DNA from 4 places in the Streptomyces sp. CLV115 genome. Region 3 is predicted to be linked to each of the others. Evidence: riboswitches for the same ligand, from Rfam matches in the RefSeq annotation. Region 3 holds a riboswitch; each other region holds the start of a gene.
What was found. Region 3 has a riboswitch for cobalamin ahead of AADR41_RS09680 (hypothetical protein). Riboswitches for the same ligand answer to the same signal wherever they lie in the genome.
Positions count from the first base shown of each region.

Region 1: another riboswitch for cobalamin. It lies ahead of metE (5-methyltetrahydropteroyltriglutamate--homocysteine S-methyltransferase); the one in region 3 lies ahead of AADR41_RS09680 (hypothetical protein).
Region 2: another riboswitch for cobalamin. It lies ahead of AADR41_RS08645 (ribonucleoside-diphosphate reductase subunit alpha); the one in region 3 lies ahead of AADR41_RS09680 (hypothetical protein).
Region 4: another riboswitch for cobalamin. It lies ahead of AADR41_RS11360 (prenyltransferase/squalene oxidase repeat-containing protein); the one in region 3 lies ahead of AADR41_RS09680 (hypothetical protein).

Region 1 is NZ_JBCEWQ010000029.1:12,081-16,545, forward strand. It holds gene AADR41_RS13380 (glycoside hydrolase family 16 protein) at 1-230, opposite strand, end outside; gene metE (5-methyltetrahydropteroyltriglutamate--homocysteine S-methyltransferase) at 497-2,833, opposite strand; cobalamin riboswitch at 2,996-3,212, opposite strand; gene AADR41_RS13390 (histidine phosphatase family protein) at 3,360-3,959, opposite strand; gene AADR41_RS13395 (CbtB domain-containing protein) at 4,222-4,437, shown strand; gene AADR41_RS13400 (CbtA family protein) at 4,465-4,465, shown strand, end outside.
Region 2 is NZ_JBCEWQ010000015.1:56,558-61,022, forward strand. It holds gene AADR41_RS08630 (GntR family transcriptional regulator) at 1-158, shown strand, start outside; gene AADR41_RS08635 (DUF3311 domain-containing protein) at 384-638, shown strand; gene mctP (monocarboxylate uptake permease MctP) at 635-2,269, shown strand; cobalamin riboswitch at 2,448-2,575, shown strand; gene AADR41_RS08645 (ribonucleoside-diphosphate reductase subunit alpha) at 2,716-4,465, shown strand, end outside.
Region 3 is NZ_JBCEWQ010000018.1:14,710-19,174, reverse strand. It holds gene AADR41_RS09685 ((2Fe-2S)-binding protein) at 1-638, shown strand, start outside; gene AADR41_RS09680 (hypothetical protein) at 730-2,154, opposite strand; cobalamin riboswitch at 2,265-2,403, opposite strand; gene AADR41_RS09675 (prenyltransferase/squalene oxidase repeat-containing protein) at 2,725-4,465, shown strand, end outside.
Region 4 is NZ_JBCEWQ010000022.1:67,244-71,708, reverse strand. It holds gene AADR41_RS11360 (prenyltransferase/squalene oxidase repeat-containing protein) at 1-1,218, opposite strand, end outside; cobalamin riboswitch at 1,329-1,469, opposite strand; gene AADR41_RS11355 (MBL fold metallo-hydrolase) at 1,623-2,663, opposite strand; gene AADR41_RS11350 (NUDIX domain-containing protein) at 2,793-3,263, opposite strand; gene AADR41_RS11345 (helix-turn-helix domain-containing protein) at 3,268-4,008, opposite strand; gene AADR41_RS11340 (hypothetical protein) at 4,359-4,465, shown strand, end outside.

The DNA of each region.
Region 1 (4,465 bases), on a different contig from region 3:
TTCCCGGCCGTGTAGTACTGCCGTTCATGGTTGTTGACGTTGTCGCCGGTCTCGATCTGCCACTTGGCCCCGTCCACGGCGGCGCCCGCCGGGCCGTCGAAGTCGTCGGTGAAGGTGGCCGCGGTGGTGCGGGGTCCGGGGGCGGGCGCCCCGGAGGCGAGCGCGGACGAGGCGGAGACGAGAGCGAGCGCGGAGAGCGCGGCCGCCAGCAGACGGCGGGGAGAGGTCATGGGGGTCCTTCCCGTGCGGAGTGGAGCGAGCTCATGTCATGGCTATGACAAATGCCCGTTGTGGGGGAGCAGGGAGAGGTCTTGGTTCTTCATGCGATTTAAGAAGTGAACCAAGGGGCTGTCAATACCTTGGTACGGACCACACTTCTTGCATTCGATCGCCGCCGGACCGCTCGGGCTCGGGGCCTCATGACACGGCGCGCCGCGGCCCGGGACGGGCACCCGAACGGGCACCCGCCCCGGGCCGCGGAACCGTCGGAGGACCCTCAGCGGACCGTCCGGCCGGCGCCGCCGGGCAGAGTGGCCCGCACCTCGGCGGCCGCCGAAACGAGGTGTTGCAGCGAGGCGCACACCTCCGGCCAGCCCCGGGTCTTCAGACCGCAGTCGGGATTGACCCACAGCCGCTCGGCGGGAATCGCTTCCAGGCCCTTGCGCAGCAGGGCGGCCACCTCCCCGCCGCTCGGCACCCGGGGGGAGTGGATGTCGTACACGCCGGGGCCGACCTCCCTCGGGTAGCCCGTGGCCGCCAGCTCGTCGGCCACCCGCATGTGCGAGCGGGCCGCCTCCAGGCTGATCACATCCGCGTCCAGGTCGTCGATCGCCCGGACGATGTCGCCGAACTCCGCGTAGCACATGTGCGTATGGATCTGGGTGTCCGGGCGTACGCCGCAGGTGGCCAGCCGGAACGACTCGGTCGCCCAGGCCAGGTACCCGGCTCGGTCGGCGGCCCGCAGGGGCAGCGACTCGCGCAGCGCGGGCTCGTCCACCTGGATCACCGAACTGCCCGCCGACTCCAGGTCGTTCACCTCGTCCCGCAGTGCGAGGGCGATCTGGCGCGCGGTCTCGCCGAGCGGCTGGTCGTCACGGACGAAGGACCAGGCGAGCATGGTGACGGGGCCGGTGAGCATGCCCTTGACCGGCCGGCCGGTGAGCGACTGCGCGTACGTCGTCCAGCGGACCGTCATCGGCTCCGGGCGCGCGATGTCCCCGGCCAGGATCGGCGGCCGCACATACCGGGTGCCGTACGACTGGACCCAGCCGTGCCGGGTGGCGAGGCAGCCGGTGAGCCGTTCGGCGAAGTACTGCACCATGTCGTTGCGTTCCGGCTCCCCGTGCACCAGCACATCGATGCCCGCAGCCTCCTGGAACGCGATCACTTCCTGGATCTCGGCCTCGATGCGCTTGTCGTACGCGGCCGCGTCGATGTGCCCCGCCGTCAGGTCGGCTCGTGCGGTGCGCAGTTGAGAGGTCTGCGGGAACGAGCCGATCGTGGTCGTCGGCAGCAGCGGTAGCCGGAGCCGGGCGCGCTGGGCCACCGCCCTTTGCGGATAGGGCAGTTCACGGTGCGAGTCGGCCTCCGTGACGGCCGAGGCGCGGGCCCGTACCGCCGGATCGTGGGTGATCGCGGAGCCCGCCCGGGAGGCCAGGTCGGCGCGGTTGGCGACGAGTTCGGCGGCGATCGATGCGGTGCCCCGGGCAAGCCCCCTGGCGAGCGTGGCGATCTCGGCCGACTTCTGCCGGGCGAAGGCCAGCCAGCGCCCCACCTGCGGGTCGATGTCGCGCTCGGCGGCCAGGTCGAGAGGCACGTGCAGCAGCGAGCAGGAGGCCGCCACATCGACCCGGCCGGCCAGACCGAGCAGGGTGCCTAGGGTGGCCAGGGACTGCTGGAGGTCGTTGATCCACACGTTGCGGCCGTCGACGACCCCGGCGACCAGCCGCCTGCCCGGCAGACCCCCGACCCCGGCGAGATCCCGCAGATTGGCGGCGGCCGGACCGGTGAAGTCCATGGCGAGGCCCTCGACCGGAGACTTCGCCAGTACGGCGAGTGCGTCACCGAGCCGGTCGAAGTACGAGGCGACCAGAAGCCGCGGCCGGTCGGCAAGCGCACCGAGATCGCGGTAGGCACGTGCGACGGCGTTCAGCTCCGCGGGGGAACGGTCCTGCACCAGCGCGGGCTCGTCGAGCTGAACCCACTGGGCACCGGCCGCACGCAGATCGGCCAGCACCTCGGCGTACACCGGCAGCAGCCGGTCGAGCAGGGTCAGCGGTTCGAAGTCGGCGGCGACACCGGGAGCGGGCTTGGCCAGCAGCAGATAGGTCACCGGACCCACCAGCACCGGCCTGGCGTCGTGCCCGAGCGCCAGCGCCTCCCCGAACTCCCGGACCTGCTTGGTGGAGTCGGCGGCGAAGACGGTGTCGGGGCCGAGCTCCGGCACCAGATAGTGGTAATTCGTGTCGAACCACTTGGTCATTTCGAGCGGCGCCACGTCCTGTGTCCCGCGCGCCATCGCGAAATAGCCGTCCAGCGCGTCGGCCGCGACGGCCGCACGGTGCCGGACGGGCACGGCACCGACCATCACGCTGGTGTCCAGCACATGGTCGTAGTACGAGAAGTCACCGGTCGGGACCTCGTGGATGCCGTCCTCGGCAAGCCGTCGCCAGTTGGCGCGGCGCAGTTCTTCGGCGGTCTCCCGGAGGGCGGCTGCGGTGACGCGGCCCTTCCAGTAGCCCTCGACGGCCTTCTTCAGTTCCCGGTCGCCCCCTTGGCGGGGGTAGCCGTACACGGTGGCCCGGGCTGCCGCGACTGCGGACTCGGTGGTCACGTGACTCTCCTTCGCGAGCGTGTCCTGGTACGACCCCGGGACGGATCGCAGACGCGAAGGGATGACGGACCGGGCGGATCCGCGGCGCCGTGCCGACGCGCGTGACCTGCTCGATATGTACGCCGACCCGCCCACGAGGTCACCGGGATCACCGTGCGCGTCCGACGCGCACGGGCAGTGGCAGGTCTTCGGACTCGTGGGCGCGTCCCGCGTACGAGACACCTACTGGCCGTCGCTTCCCGGACCCGTCGGGTCCAGTGCTCGATGACGGCGGTCGTTCCCACTCACCGCTGCGGGGCAGTCCCGGATTCCCACCGGGTTCCCTCTTGCGACGCGCCTGCCTGGCGGACAGGGCGAACCAGCTGCACCCACCACCATAGGGGGTAGCTCCGGATCCCGGACAGCGCATTCGGATCGGCGGGATCGGCGGGATCGGCGGGGCCGACCGGATCGCAGGCCGGATCGGATCGGCCGCCCGGATCGGATCGGCCGCCCGGATCGGATCGGTCGGATCGGATCGGTCGGATCAGACGGCGGGGCCGGTCGCGGGGGACAGTTGCTGCCCGCACCGCAGGTTCCACCGACCGGAACGGCCGCTGAGCGCGGTCAGCGTCAGCGGGGCGACGTCCAGCCGCCAGAACGCCTCCACCGGCAGCGCGAGTGCCCCGACGATCACCGCCCGCACCACCGCCGGCTCGACGATTGCCAGCACGCGGCTGCCCCCGCCGCCCTCGGCGGATTCCAGCGCGTCCAGCCAGCGTCCGGCCCGGGCGCAGAGTTCGAGCAGGGACTCGCCACCGTGCGGAGCCGCCGAAGGATCGGTCAGCCAGGACGACACCGCCTCCGGCTCGGCCGCGCTCACCGCCGCCAGCCGCCGACCGCTCCACCGGCCCATGTCCCAGCCCTGCACGGTGGGTTCGGGTCCGGCCCGCAGCCCCAGCGCGTCGGCGGTCCCGGCACATCGTTCGGACGGCCCGCGCAGATACCGGTCGGCGTCCGGCACCGCTGCCGCGACCGCCTCCGCCCGGCGGACCCCGGCCGCGTCCAGCGGTGCGTCACCGTCGAAACGGGCCTCGCGCAGCGCGGCGTTGAGCGCCGGTGAGATCAACATCACCTGTACTGCCATGACCCGGTCAACTCCCTGAACTCTGGCCCCTCGGGTGTGCCCACCCTGGCATCCGGGCGGTCGGGCCCCGTCACCGGCACCATGGCGGCACCTGTCCCCAAGCGGTATGGTCACGGCGAACATGACGTAGGTGTGACGGAAGTCCGGTGAGAATCCGGCACGGTCGCGCCACTGTGAACCCGTACCTGTGCGGGAAGTCAGACCCAGCACCCACGTCTCAGGCACCACGATCGGGACGCGTGTTCCCTCAGGAGGTTCTGCCATGGCACAGACTGCTGCCCCCGCCACCGCCGTACCGGCGATCACCCCCATCTCCCTGAAGGCCATCGCCCCCTGGGCGGTCTTCTTCGGCATCCTCATGCTCGTACTGCTGTACTTCGTCGGCGCCGAGCAGGGCGCCACCGCGGTCATCTCCGGCGAAGGTGTCCACGAGTGGGTCCACGACGGCCGCCACCTCCTCGGTTTCCCCTGCCACTGACGTACCGTCCGATCCTGGGGAAACCACA
Region 2 (4,465 bases), on a different contig from region 3:
GCGAGGCCGGGCTGCTCGGTACGGACGTGGGCCTGCCGATGCTGATGCTCTCCCGGCACTCGATCGACGGACAGGGCGAACCGGTGGAGTGGGTGCGCTCGGTCTACCGCGGCGACCGGTACAAGTTCGTGGCGCGCCTGAAGCGGCCCGCGGACTGAGTCCGCACCACCGGTCGGCCCCCGTGGAACGCATCGCTCCGCGGGGGCCTTTCGCGTGTCCTGGTGCGGACCGGCCATCGTATGTCCGGCCGGATTTCGAGCATGGGTGCCCACTCGGCCGACCGTTGCCGGACCGCAATGCGGACGGGGGGTGACGCTGACCGGAAACCTCCCCTAGATTTCCTGCGCATTACAAGGTGCTCAGCGAGGGGACGGAGTCGCCACATGCCAGCAGGACCAGAAGGAAAACCACCCACCGTCACACCGGTGCGGGTGGTCATCGCCCTCTGTCTCGTCGCGCCGTTCGTGGCGATGCTCTGGGTGAGTTCGTACGCGAAGGTGGACCCCACCTTCATCGGCATTCCGTTCTTCTACTGGTACCAGATGCTCTGGGTGCTCATCTCCACCGCGCTCACGATGACCGCGTACAAGCTGTGGCAGCGTGACCAGCGCGCCCGCAAGGGGGGTGCGTCGGCATGAAGGACGGCGTGAACGGCGTCGCGCTCGGCGTCTTCATCTTCTTCTTCGTGGCCGTCACGGTCATGGGCTTCCTGGCCGCGCGCTGGCGCAAGGCCGAGAACGAGGCCAGCCTCGACGAATGGGGCCTGGGCGGACGGTCCTTCGGCACCTGGGTCACCTGGTTCCTGCTCGGCGGCGACCTGTACACCGCGTACACCTTCGTCGCCGTTCCCGCGGCGATCTACGCGGCGGGCGCGGCGGGCTTCTTCGCCGTGCCGTACACGATCCTCGTGTATCCGCTGATCTTCACCTTCCTGCCGCGACTGTGGTCGGTCTCGCACAAGCACGGCTACGTCACCACCTCGGACTTCGTCCGCGGGCGGTTCGGCTCGAAGAGCCTCTCGCTGGCGGTCGCGATCACCGGCATCCTCGCCACGATGCCGTACATCGCGCTCCAACTGGTCGGCATCCAGGCGGTGCTGGACGTGATGGGCGTCGGCGGCGGCGAGAACACCCACTGGTTCGTCAAGGACCTGCCGCTGCTGATCGCGTTCGCGGTGCTCGCCGCGTACACCTACTCGTCCGGGCTGCGCGCGCCCGCGCTGATCGCCTTCGTCAAGGACGGGCTGATCTACCTGGTCATCGCGGTGGCGATCATCTACATCCCGATCAAGCTCGGCGGCTTCGACGACATCTTCGCCAAGGCGGGCGAGGCGTTCTCGCAGAAGAACGAGGCGGCCGGAAAGCCGGTGGCCGGACTCGCACCCGGTGAGGCGGGCCAGTGGGGCTACGCCACCCTGGCACTGGGCTCGGCGCTGGCGCTGTTCATGTATCCGCACTCGATCACGGCGACGCTCTCCAGCCGCAGCCGCGACGTGATCCGGCGCAACACCACGATCCTGCCGCTGTACTCGCTGATGCTGGGTCTGCTGGCGCTGCTCGGCTTCATGGCCATCGCCGCCGGGATCAAGGTGGACAACGGCCAGCTGGCCATTCCGCAGCTGTTCGAGAACATGTTCCCGGACTGGTTCGCGGGCGTCGCGTTCGCCGCCATCGGCATCGGCGCGCTGGTGCCCGCCGCGATCATGTCGATCGCCGCGGCCAACCTGTTCACCCGCAACATCTACAAGGACTTCCTGAGGCCGGACGCGACCCCGGAGCAGGAGACCAAGGTCTCCAAGCTGGTGTCGCTGCTGGTCAAGGTCGGCGCACTGGCCTTCGTCCTCACCATGGACAAGACGGTCGCGATCAACTTCCAGCTGCTCGGCGGCATCTGGATCCTCCAGACCATGCCGGCCCTGGTCGGCGGCCTGTTCACCCGCTGGTTCCACCGCTGGGCGCTGCTCGCGGGCTGGGCGGTCGGCATGGTGTACGGGACGGTGGCCGCGTACGGGGTCGCCAGTCCGACCCAGGCGCACTTCGGCGGCTCGTCCAAGGAGATCCCGGGAATCGGCGAGATCGGCTACATCGGTCTCACCGCGTTCGTGCTGAACGTGGTGGTGACGGTGGTGCTCACCTTCGTCCTGAACGCCCTGAAGGCGCCCGCCGGGATCGACGAGACCTCCCCGTCCGACTACACCGCCGACGCGGGCGACCCGGGCGTCGCCACCGAGCTCCCGCCGGCCACCGCGGGGGCTCCGGGCGGCCACTGACGACCGTCGCCCACGGCCTTCCGACGGCCCGTCGAGCCCCCTGCAACGGGGCGCGGCGGGCCGTCGGCGTGATCCGGCCGGGCGGCCCGGGAAAGGGCCGCACGGCCCGTTCTGTGGGCCCGACTCGAACGCACGACACAACATGTGGGGGCTTCCTCATCGGGCAGCCCCCACATGTATGCTCGTCCTCGCTGTCGCCGCAGGGGAATCCGGTGCGAATCCGGAACTGTCCCGCAACGGTGTATTCAGTGCGCTTTTGTGCACCCCCGAGTCAGTCCGATGACCTGCCGGCAGCGCATCCGGCTCGACCGAACCGGATGCCCAGACGTCCGGGCCTCGCGGTTGGGCCGGTGGACGCCGTGCGGAGTGCTGCCCTGTCCCGGGTGTGCTTGCGCAGGGCTGCCCCGTTCCCCGCCGGCCCCGAGCCGAGCGAGGGAGAGCACCACGTGACCATCGCGCCAGCCGATCCGGCTTCAGTCGCCGTGTCCGCAGCAGCCGAGTCCGAGGCCGCCGCACAGGACGGACCGGGAACCGCACTGCTGCGGACCCTGACCGACCTGACCGCCGATCTGCCCGACACCGACCCCGGCCGGGTCGCCGCCGCCGCGCTGCGTGGCCGCAGCGCCCGCGCGGACGAGGCCGAACTGCGGTCGCTGGCCACCGAGGCCGCCGCGGGGCTGATCTCCGAGGACCCCGCGTACTCCCGGCTCGCCGCCCGGCTGCTGACCCTCGCCATCGCGGACGAGGCGGCCGGCCAGGGCGCGGTCTCCTTCTCCGCCTCGGTCGCCGTCGGCCACCGCGAGGGCCTGATCGCGGACCGTACCGCCGCGTTCGTCGCCACCCACGCGGCCGCCCTCGACGCGTTGGTGGCCCGCTCGCTCGCCGACGGCGCGGACGACCGCTTCGGCTACTTCGGGCTGCGGACCCTGCACAGCCGGTACCTGCTGCGCCACCCGCACACCCGTCAGGTCGTCGAGACGCCCCAGCACTTCATGCTGCGGGTCGCGGCCGGGCTGGCCGAGGACGAGTCGCAGCGCGCCGTGGACGAGGTGGCGGCGCTGTACGGGCTGATGAGCCGGCTCGACTACCTGCCCTCCTCCCCCACCCTCTTCAACTCCGGCACCCGGCACCCGCAGATGTCCTCCTGCTACCTGCTGGACTCCCCGCTGGACGAGCTCGACTCGATCTACGACCGCTATCACCAGGTGGCGCGGCTCTCGAAGCACGCGGGCGGCATCGGTCTGTCGTACTCCCGCATCCGCTCCCGCGGTTCGCTGATCCGGGGCACCAACGGGCACTCCAACGGCATCGTGCCGTTCCTGAAGACGCTCGACGCCTCCGTCGCCGCGGTCAACCAGGGGGGCCGCCGCAAGGGCGCCGCCGCCGTCTACCTGGAGACCTGGCACGCGGACATCGAGGAGTTCCTGGAGCTGCGCGACAACACGGGTGAGGACCAGCGGCGCACCCACAACCTCAATCTGGCGCACTGGATCCCGGACGAGTTCATGCGCCGGGTCGACGCGGACGGCGACTGGTCGCTGTTCTCGCCCGCCGACGTGCCCGAGCTGGTCGACCTGTGGGGCGACGAGTTCGACGCCGCGTACCGGGCGGCCGAGGCCAGGGGCCTGGCCCGCAAGTCGATGCCGGCGCGCGAGCTGTACGGCCGGATGATGCGCACCCTCGCGCAGACCGGCCAGGGCTGGATGACGTTCAAGGACGCCTCCAACCGGACCGCGAACCAGACCGCCGAGCCGGGCAGCGTCGTCCACTCGTCGAATCTGTGCACCGAGATCCTCGAAGTCACCGACGACGGCGAGACCGCGGTCTGCAACCTGGGCTCGGTCAACCTCGGCGCGTTCGTCGCCGACGGCGGGATCGACTGGGAGCGGCTGGACGCCACCGTCCGCACCGCCGTGACCTTCCTCGACCGGGTCGTCGACATCAACTTCTACCCGACCGAGCAGGCCGGCCGCTCCAACGCGAAGTGGCGCCCCGTGGGCCTGGGCGCCATGGGCCTCCAGGACGTCTTCTTCCAGCTGCGGCTGCCCTTCGACTCCCCCGAGGCGCGGGCGCTGTCCACGAAGATCTCCGAGCGGATCATGCTCGCCGCGTACGAGGCGTCCTGCGAGCTCGCCGAGCGCTCGGGCCCGCTGCCGGCCTGGTCGCGGACGCGGGCGTCGCGCGGGGTGCTGCACC
Region 3 (4,465 bases):
CGGCGAGCGAGGAGCTGTCGACGCTGCTGGAGCTCGAACGCACGAGCAGCGGCCACCGCAGCGGCCATGCGACCGCCCTGACCCTGATGGCGGTGTACGCGGGCCGGGTCACTGCCGCCGCCGTGCTCCACTGGGCGCTGCACGACGAGGTCCCGGACATGCGGTCGGACAATGTCCTGGTACGCCCCGCCACGCACGGCATCGGCGGAGTCCGGGTGCGCAGGGCCCGGCTGCTGGTGCCCCGGGCCGGGGAGGACTCCGTACGGCTGCTGCACCGCACCCTGCTCGACGGGCATCTGCTGCCCATCGCCGACGCGTTGCGTCGTCGCACCCGCGCCGGGGCCAGGCAGTTGAGCGGAGGGATCGCCCACGGCTGCGCCACGGCACTGTGCGCGTTGGGCGACCAGGTGGATCTGCTGGCCGCCCGCTGGCGGCAGTTCGCGGACACCGCACCCGGCGGACTCGCGGCACTGGGCGAGGTCGCACGGGTCCGGCGGACACCGGGCGGACCGGAGCGGCTGGTCTATCTGCGCAACACCTGCTGTCTTTACTACACGAGCGCGGAGGAGGTGCGTTGTGCGAGCTGTTGTCTGACAAGCCGCGAGGAGCGGCTGCGCGCGTACGCGAGTCCGAAGTGACGCCGGACACGGGGGGCGACACAACGGAGTGGATACGGGCAACTGACACTCCCTCGCTTCGGACTCAGGGGTGAGGGCCCTCGACGGGCCCTCACCCCTGAGAATCAGGCCCCCGGCGCAGAGCGATGGTGTCGCCCACCTTGATCACCTTCTCGCGGACGGCGACGCCGAAGGCGGAGCCGTCGACGGCGGCCTTCCAGGTGTTGGAGCCGCTGTTGGTCCTGCCGTTGACCGCGGTGATGGTACCGGTGCCCGAGGTGGGGGTCACGCTCGTGACGCAGCCCGCCGGAGAGGCTCCGCTGGTCGCGGCGGCCAGTACCTCCCCGAGGGTCGTGGTCGTCCCGGTCGGGGTGAAGTGCACCGAGCACACCTTCAGGTTGCCGGTGCCGTCGTCGACGGTCAGCGCGAGCTCGGTGGAGGTGCCCGCGGTGAAGGCGGGCTGGGCGACCCACTGCGGAGCGCCCGGGGTGACCGGGACCGGCGGGGCGGCCGTGAAGCCACCGCCGGCGACCGCGCGAAGTGCGTCGATCGAGGAGTAGGGCGACGGTGCGGTGTCGGACGGCTTGTACTTGAAGCCGCCCGCCGGGTCGAACTGGTTCGCGATCAGGAAGTCGATCGGTGTCTTGCCGTTGACGGTGACGAAGTCGCCGGTCTGGGGGTTGATTCCACAGGCGTTCAGCCCCGCCACGCCCCAGCCGTTGGAACTGGTGTTGACCCCGTAGAGGGAGTTGAACGCACCGGTGGTGCCGACCAGTTTGCCCTTGAGGAAGTTCTTGGCCCGGACGACGTCCGCGTCGGTACCGGGAACGCCCGAGACACAGAGGGCGGCCATCGCGGCGCCGGTCATGTCGACGTCGCTCGCGGAGTCGAGAGCCGTGGAGTCGCCTTCGGCCCTGCTGTAGGTCCAGCCGCCGTCGACGTGCTGGTTGGCCCGGATACGGGTGACCACCGAGTCGGTCAGCGACTGCGGGACGCGGGCGCCGTCGGCCCGGGTCCTGGCGCCGCCGAGGGCGAGAGCCGCGAAGACGGTGCCGTTGAAGTTTCCGGACGGGCCGAAGTAGCCGGGCTCGGCGGTCTGCCAGTACGAGTAGATGTCGGCGACGAGGTTGCGGGACGCGGAGACGCGGGCCGGGTCGATGCCGGCGGCGTACGCGTTCAGCGTGCCCCGCTCGTAGTCGGTGACCACGGGGGCGGCGGAGGGCCAGCCGGACGTGGACAGCAGGTTGCGGTAGACGGTGCGGGCGTTCTTCGTGGTGTCACCGCCCGGAGCGACATCGACGACGGCGGTTCCGGACGCCGCGAGGGCGCTGAACGCCCACTCGTTGGACAGGCCGGAGCCGGCGTACGAACCGTCCGCCGCCTGGAGCGACCTGAGATAGGAAACACCGTTGGCCCTGGACTTGGCCACCTGCGCGGGACCGGAGGTCGCGAAGGCGGACGGGGCGGTGAGGGCAAGAGCTCCGCACACTGCCGGCAGCACGAGTGCGAGGCGGCGGGACGCACGAAGACGGGGCATGGCCTGCTCCTGGAATCGGCGGACGCCGGCCTCCGGCGCATGCCGGGCTCTCCGTGCAAGGGCACGGCCGGGCATGGTCGGAGCCGCCGTCCGGAACGCGTGGTACGGCTTCGGGTACTGCTCGCCAGAAGGGCATTCGGGCTCGGAAACGGCCCCCGCCGTCCCACACCGCTGCGCGTCAGCTCCGGATTCACACCGGATTCCCCCATCTGGCAGCCCAGGACGCTACCCGAGTGGTCAAGGGTCCGCCAGCCGTTCGGAGGGGACGGTCCCCGGGTGTCCGGTATTCGTCCGGTGAGGCACACACCATCTTGACCGCCCGCCCGGATCCGTGTTGCACTCCGGCTGACAGACGCTCAGCACCAGGGGAAGCCGGTCGAATTCCGGCGCTGACCCGCAACCGTAGGCCCGGTTCGTCCCGGGTGAGCCGGAATGCCTGGAGCAGGGACAGACACACGAGGAACGCCGTCGCGGACTACGGCGTGGTCGTCGCACCCTTCCCCACGGCACGGCAGCCGCGCGGGGGCGCATCGCCACGTACGCAGCCGTCCGGCAGGGACGAGGGGCCGCGTGGGGATCGACCAGCAGTCGAAACGGCGGACGAGCAGGAGACAGCGGCTGCTGTCCCTCTTGACCGCTTCGCTTCTGATGCTCGGTGCGGGAGTGGCGTTCTCCACTGCCTCACCGGCGGGTGCCGCCCCCGTCGAGCAGTGCACCGCCACGACCGGCGCCATCGTCGCAGTGGACTTCGGCCCGTTCGGCGGCCCGGTGGTACGCGGCTGCGACACCACCCCCACGACCGGCTACGAGCTGCTGCACGAGGGCGGGTTCAGCACCACCGGCACCGTCCACGACGGCGACGGATTCATCTGCCGGATAGGCAACGGTTCGTTCGACACCGGCACGGAGTACCCCACTCCGGACAAGGAGGACTGCGTCCTCACCCCGCAGGCCACCGCGTACTGGTCGTACTGGATCGCCTCGCCCGGACAGAAGAACTGGACCTACAGCCCTCTCGGCGCCATGTCCCGCACCCCCGAGGACGGCGACGTGGACGCCTGGGTGTTCGGCGGTACCGACGTCGGCGGCACCACCGGCAAGCCCACCTTCTCTCCCGACGACGTACGGGCCGGGGGCGGTGTTCCCACCACGGACCCGACCGGTCCGACGAACCCGCCGACCGTGCCTCCCGGCTCGGTCGACGTGGCCGCCGCCACCCGCTGGCTCACCGGGAACCTGACGGACGAGGAGCGTGTCGTCGACGCGGGCACCACCACTGCGAACCACCTGCTCACCACCGAGGTCGTCTACGCCCTGGCCGCCGCCGATCCCAGGAGCCCGGCGGCGCGGAGGGCCGCCGCGTTCCTGGCCGCACCCGCGCAGACGGACGCGTACGCGTACCCGGCGGGCAGGGACGGGATTCCCGACGTCTCGGCCGCCGCACGTCTGGCGCTCGTGGCCGAGGCCACCGGCAAGGACCCGCGCGACTTCGGCGGGCACGACCTTCTCGGGGACCTCGTCAAGTACGTCTGCCCGAGAGACATCGGTGACGGCGAGACGATCCCCGGTTGCCTCACCAAGGGCGACTTCCGCACCACCGGGCAGGCCGACGCCCAGGCCATGGCCGTCATCGCCCTGCTGAACGGCGGTGTGGTGCCCCCGGCCGACGCCGTGACCCGGCTGACCGGGCTCCAGTGCGAGGACGGTGGATTCACCGGCATCCTCATCCGGGCCGGTGAGTGGTGCGACAGCGACGCGAGCTCCACCGGACTGATCACCCTGGCCCTCAAGCGGGCCGGCGGCCACGACGCGGTGGTCGGCAAGGCGCGGGCCTATCTCAAGAAGTCCCAGCTCCCGACCGGCGCCTGGCCCTCCGCGTCGTACCTGACGACCGGCAGCACGGGCCCCACCGGCTGGGCGGCACAGGCCCTGCGCGCCCTGGGCGAGACGACCCGGGCCGACGCCGGTGTCTCCTGGCTCTCCAGGCAGCAGCTCCCCGGTGGCGGCTTCGGCTTCGAGCAGGGCGAGACCGAGCCCCGGTTGTTCGCCACCACCCCGGTCGTCGTCGCGGGCGCCAAGAGCGACCTGGTCGCGCTGACCACCGAGAAGACCGACCTGCCGACCATTCCTCCGGCAGGTGGCGGGCCCGACCTGAAGAAGGGCACGGCCTACCTCACCGATCACGAGCGGCTGATGCAGGGCCACTACTACGAGAACGCCGAAGGATCCGGATTCGCCGACTTCGGCATGACCATCGACGGCGCCTACGCACTCGCCGCGACCGGCCACGACAACACCGCTCTGCGCACCA
Region 4 (4,465 bases), on a different contig from region 3:
GACGAGGGCGATGCCGACGTACCACCACACGCCCCCGATCACGTCGTCGCCGCTGTGGACCTGGTCCTTCTCCGTGGCCTCGTACCCGGTGTCGGCGGACGGGTCGGGCGTCACGACGGAGGCGGGTTCGGGGCCGGCCGCGTTGAGCCGGGCGACCAGGTCGACGCCGCCGAAGTCCCGGGCGTCGTTGCCGGTCGCGTGGGCGGCCAGGACCAGCTGGGCGTAGGCGGCGGGGCCGTTCTGGCCGGCCCAGTCCGCGGAGTTCTTCTTCAGCCAGTCGACGGCTCCGGCCGCCTTGTCCTGGTGGCCGGCCGCGGAGAGCGCGACGACCGCGTCGGCGGTGTTGCCGAAGTCGGGCTGCGGGGTGGTGTCGGTGGCACCGGGCATCGGCGCCAGGTTCAGGTGGCCGCTGCCGGCGAGGGCGCCGGTGAGGTAGTGGGCGCCGTTCTGGGCGGCCTGCTCGGGCGTGAGCCCGGAACCGGACCGGCAGGTGGGCGCCTTGCCCGCGGCGTTGTTCCCGACCGCCAGAGCCTTGCCCATCGTGCCGAGGACGGCGGCCGCGGTGGCGTCCGCGTTCGCGGCGAGCCCGCCCTTCTTGTCGGGCTGGTAGGCGAAGGCGCCGCCGTCCTTGCCGCCGCACGGGAGGGCGAGGGCGAGCAGCGGGTCGTAGGGGGTCTTGCCATCGGGGGTCGTGATGTCCGCGAGGCGCTGCCCCTGACGGGCGAGGGCGCCGATCACCAGAGAGGTGGAGTTGGCGTCACTGGGCGCACCCGCGGTGTAGCCCCAGCCGCCGTCCTCGTTCTGTACGGACTTCAGCCAGCGCACCGAGTCGTTCACGGTCTCGCGGTGCCCGCCGACCTCGACCAGCGCCTGGGCGGCCGCCGCGGTGGCATTGGTGTCCCGCACCGTCTTGGCGTCGCACGGCTGGGCGGCGTCGGGCCGGTACGCGGCGTAGGAGCCGTCGGCGCACTGCTGGCCGATCAGCCAGTCCACCGACTTCGCGGCCGGGGTGACCCCTTCGAGCCGCTGCGCGAGGAAGGCCAGGGACTGCCGCCACACCCCGTCGTAGGTGGGGTCCTTCGTGCCGTACAGCCCGGACGGCAGCGCGACGGACGGCGAGGGCGAGGGGGACGGCGCTGCCACCGCGACCGGCGCAGCGGCCGCGCAGAGCACGGCGGCGGTGGCGGCGAGCGTTGCTGCGCTGCGACGTACGGTCATGGCGGGCGGGGCCTCTCCTGCGGGGTGAACCGGGCACAGGCACGCTCAGGCACCAGGCTCCGACCCCGTGTACCTCGACGGTGCCGACCACCGGGGGATCCGGTGGTCCGAGCCGGTCACGACCGCGGACAGGGCATTCCGACTCACCGCCTGCGAAGACGGTTCACGGCTGCGTGGTCAGTGCCGGATTCGCACCGGCTTCCCCCTGAACGGGCATGATGACGACCCGCACACTCTACCGGGCGGCACCACCCGGACTCCGGGCCGGGAGGAGCGCCCCGTACGTGTCACTGCTCACGTACGCGCCCTGCCCGCGCAAGCGCGCCCCTGCCCACGTAAGCGAAACCACACGCACCCCACTCACACCACTCACACCACGCACACCGCCCCACCGCTCACACCGCTCACACCGCGAGGTAGGCCACCGGCTCGCTCCCCGGCACCGCCTCCGCACGCCCCAGCTTCACCAGCCGCCGCAGATGCGCCTCCGCCTCCGAGACGGCGATGTTCCGGGAGCCGTGCGGGATCTGCTCCCAGGGCCGGTTCCACTCCATCCGCTCGGCCAGCTCCCACGGCGTCAGCGGCTCCGCCAGCAGCCCGAGCAGCCCCGTCAGCCGCTCCTCGTGATGCCCGAGCAGTTCCTGCACGCGCCCCGCCGCATCGGTGAAGGCGTACTGATGGGCGGGCAGCACCTCGGCGGCCCCGAGCCTGCCGATCCGCTCCAGCGAGTCGAGGTAGTCACCGAGGGGATCGGTGGCCGTCGCGTCGTCCGGGTCCTCGTACAGCCCGATGTGCGGACTGATCCCCGGCAGCAGATGGTCCCCCGAGAAGAGCCGTCCCCGCCCCGGCAGATTGCCCGGGTGCTCCTCCTCCAGGTGCAGGCACACATGCCCGGGCGTGTGCCCCGGTGTCCAGATCGCCCGCAGCCTGCGCCCCGCCAGGTCCAGCAGCTCGCCCGGCACGATCTCCCGGTCCGGGAGCGCGGCCCGCAGCCCCGGCAGGGTGCGTGTCCGGCTCCGGCCGGCCGCGGCGGCCCGCAACGGCGCGAGGTGCTCCTCGGGTGCTCCGACCGCGGTGAGTTTGGCCGCGAGATAGGTCAGCCACCTGCCGGGTTCGGACTCCCGGGTACGGCGCACGATCGCGGTGTCCGCCGCATGCATGGCGATCCAGGCCCCGGAGGCCTCGCGCACCTGCCCGGAGAGCCCGTGGTGGTCGGGGTGGTGGTGGGTGATGACCACACCGTGGATGTCGGCCATCTCCGTGCCGACGGCGGTGAGTCCGGCGCCGAGCGTGTCCCAGGCCTCGGGATCGTCCCACCCGGTGTCGATCAGCACCGGGCCCCGATCGGTGTCCAGGACGTGTACGAGGGTGTGGCCGAGCGGATTGTCCGGGATGGGCACCTTGATGCTGTGCACGCCCCCGCCGTGGTCGGTCACCTGCGTCATGAGGTCCCCATCTCTCTGGACGGCGTACGGGTTCGCGGCTCCGATGCGTCGCCCCACTGTAACGAGAACTTGTTCCAGTAGTAGCCCTGGTCGACCATCTGGTTCGGGCGTACCTGCCGAGCCGGGCGATCACCCCAGGTGCGGCGTCGCTCGGTTCGCCCGGAAGTGGTCGATCCTCAGCCGCTGGGTGTGGTGCATGGGCAGCGCGTCCAGTTCGTCCGGGGTGACGAATCGGAGGTCCGTCGACTCGCCGGAGATGCCCAGTTCGCCGCCGATGATGCGTGCCGTGAACACCACAGCGAACTGGCGGCGAACCTCACCGTCGCTGTACGCGATGACATGCTTCGGGTCCGTGTATGTGCCGACGAGCCCGGTGATCTCGACATTGAGCCCGGTTTCCTCCCTGACCTCCCGGACGGCGGTGCCGGGCAGTGAGTCGGTCAGGTCCATGCCCCCGCCCGGCAGGGCCCAGAGTCCGTTGTCCCGCCGTCGCTGCATCAGGATCCGTCCCGCCTCGTCCGTCACCACGGCGGAAGCGGCCACGACCAGGCTGTTGGGCTTCGGCGCGTTCGGGTCGTCGTAGAACTCGGTCCGTGCCATGGGTTCACCTTTCCACGGGTGTGGCCGTGTCCCACGTGGCGCTGAAACTGTCCGCGTACACGTCGAACATGCCGCCCCCGCGATTGCGCCGCAGGTGCCACACGGGTGCCCGGTAGGCGTTGACGCCCCAGGCGTGCGTGTTGACCAGCATCTGGTCGTCGGCCCGGTACAGGCTGTTGTAGAGAGTCGTCCCGTGCGTGCGCAGTTCGATGCCGGGTATGTCGGTCAACTGCCGGTAGTGCATGAGCGCCAAGCGGCAGCGGGACTCGATACCGTGGCCGAACTTCTCCTCCTTTCCGCGCTGTTGGACATTGGGGCTGTCCGCTTCACCGATGGCGATGCGGACGGCGCAGCCTTCGGTCGCGCGCTTGCGCAGCAGGTCATTGAGTCCGGGATACGCCTCGTGGAGGAACACGGCTGCGTAGACCAGTACGTCGATCTGTCGGCGTGCCGCGGCGAAGAGGTCCACAAACATGGAAACGGGAAGGTCTGCCCGCTGTTCGTAGAGTGCCAGGAGCTCGGAACTCACGCCACGCGCGGCGCGTGCCTGGCGGAGTGCCGGCCACAGCGCGTGTACGTCTTCCTTCAAGGTCTCGGCGGCCTTCAGTGCTGTTGCCCGCCGGGGGACGCGCCCGAGGTTGACCCATCTTTCAACGCTCTTGGGGTCGACACCCGTCGCTTCGGCCAGGCCTGCGTGAGTCCACCCCCCGGCTGTCATGGTGGCTCGCAAGCGCTCGTTGGGCATGCAGGTGGCTCCCTCGGGGGTTCGCTGACATTGCAGGGACGTTCTACCTCCTGTGGGACGTCCCGAAGTGGGAAATGTGCGAGGTTCCTACGTCCCGGTGACAGGCGCGACGATCGCCCGACCAAATGGCGTGCGAGGAGAGTGTTCATGTCTGATTCGACCCATCACCGACCGTCCGTCGACCATTCCCCGTGGTTCGGCACCGACCCGGTGCCGGAGCCCGGGTGTGATGTGTGCGGGGCCTTGGCCGGGGAACGGCGTCGGGCACGGTCCGAAAGTGACCTGTCGAGGGTCAGCGCCGTGAACGTGGAGATCCGGCGCCACCCGCACGCGAAGCGGCGGGGGCGTTCATGACCTCGGCGGGAGAGCGCCTGATCTCTTCGCGCCACGGCCTGTGTGCGGGGCACCACCCGATCCGGTACGGCCCGGTGATCCCGGCGGGCGCTGTCGCGGTCGT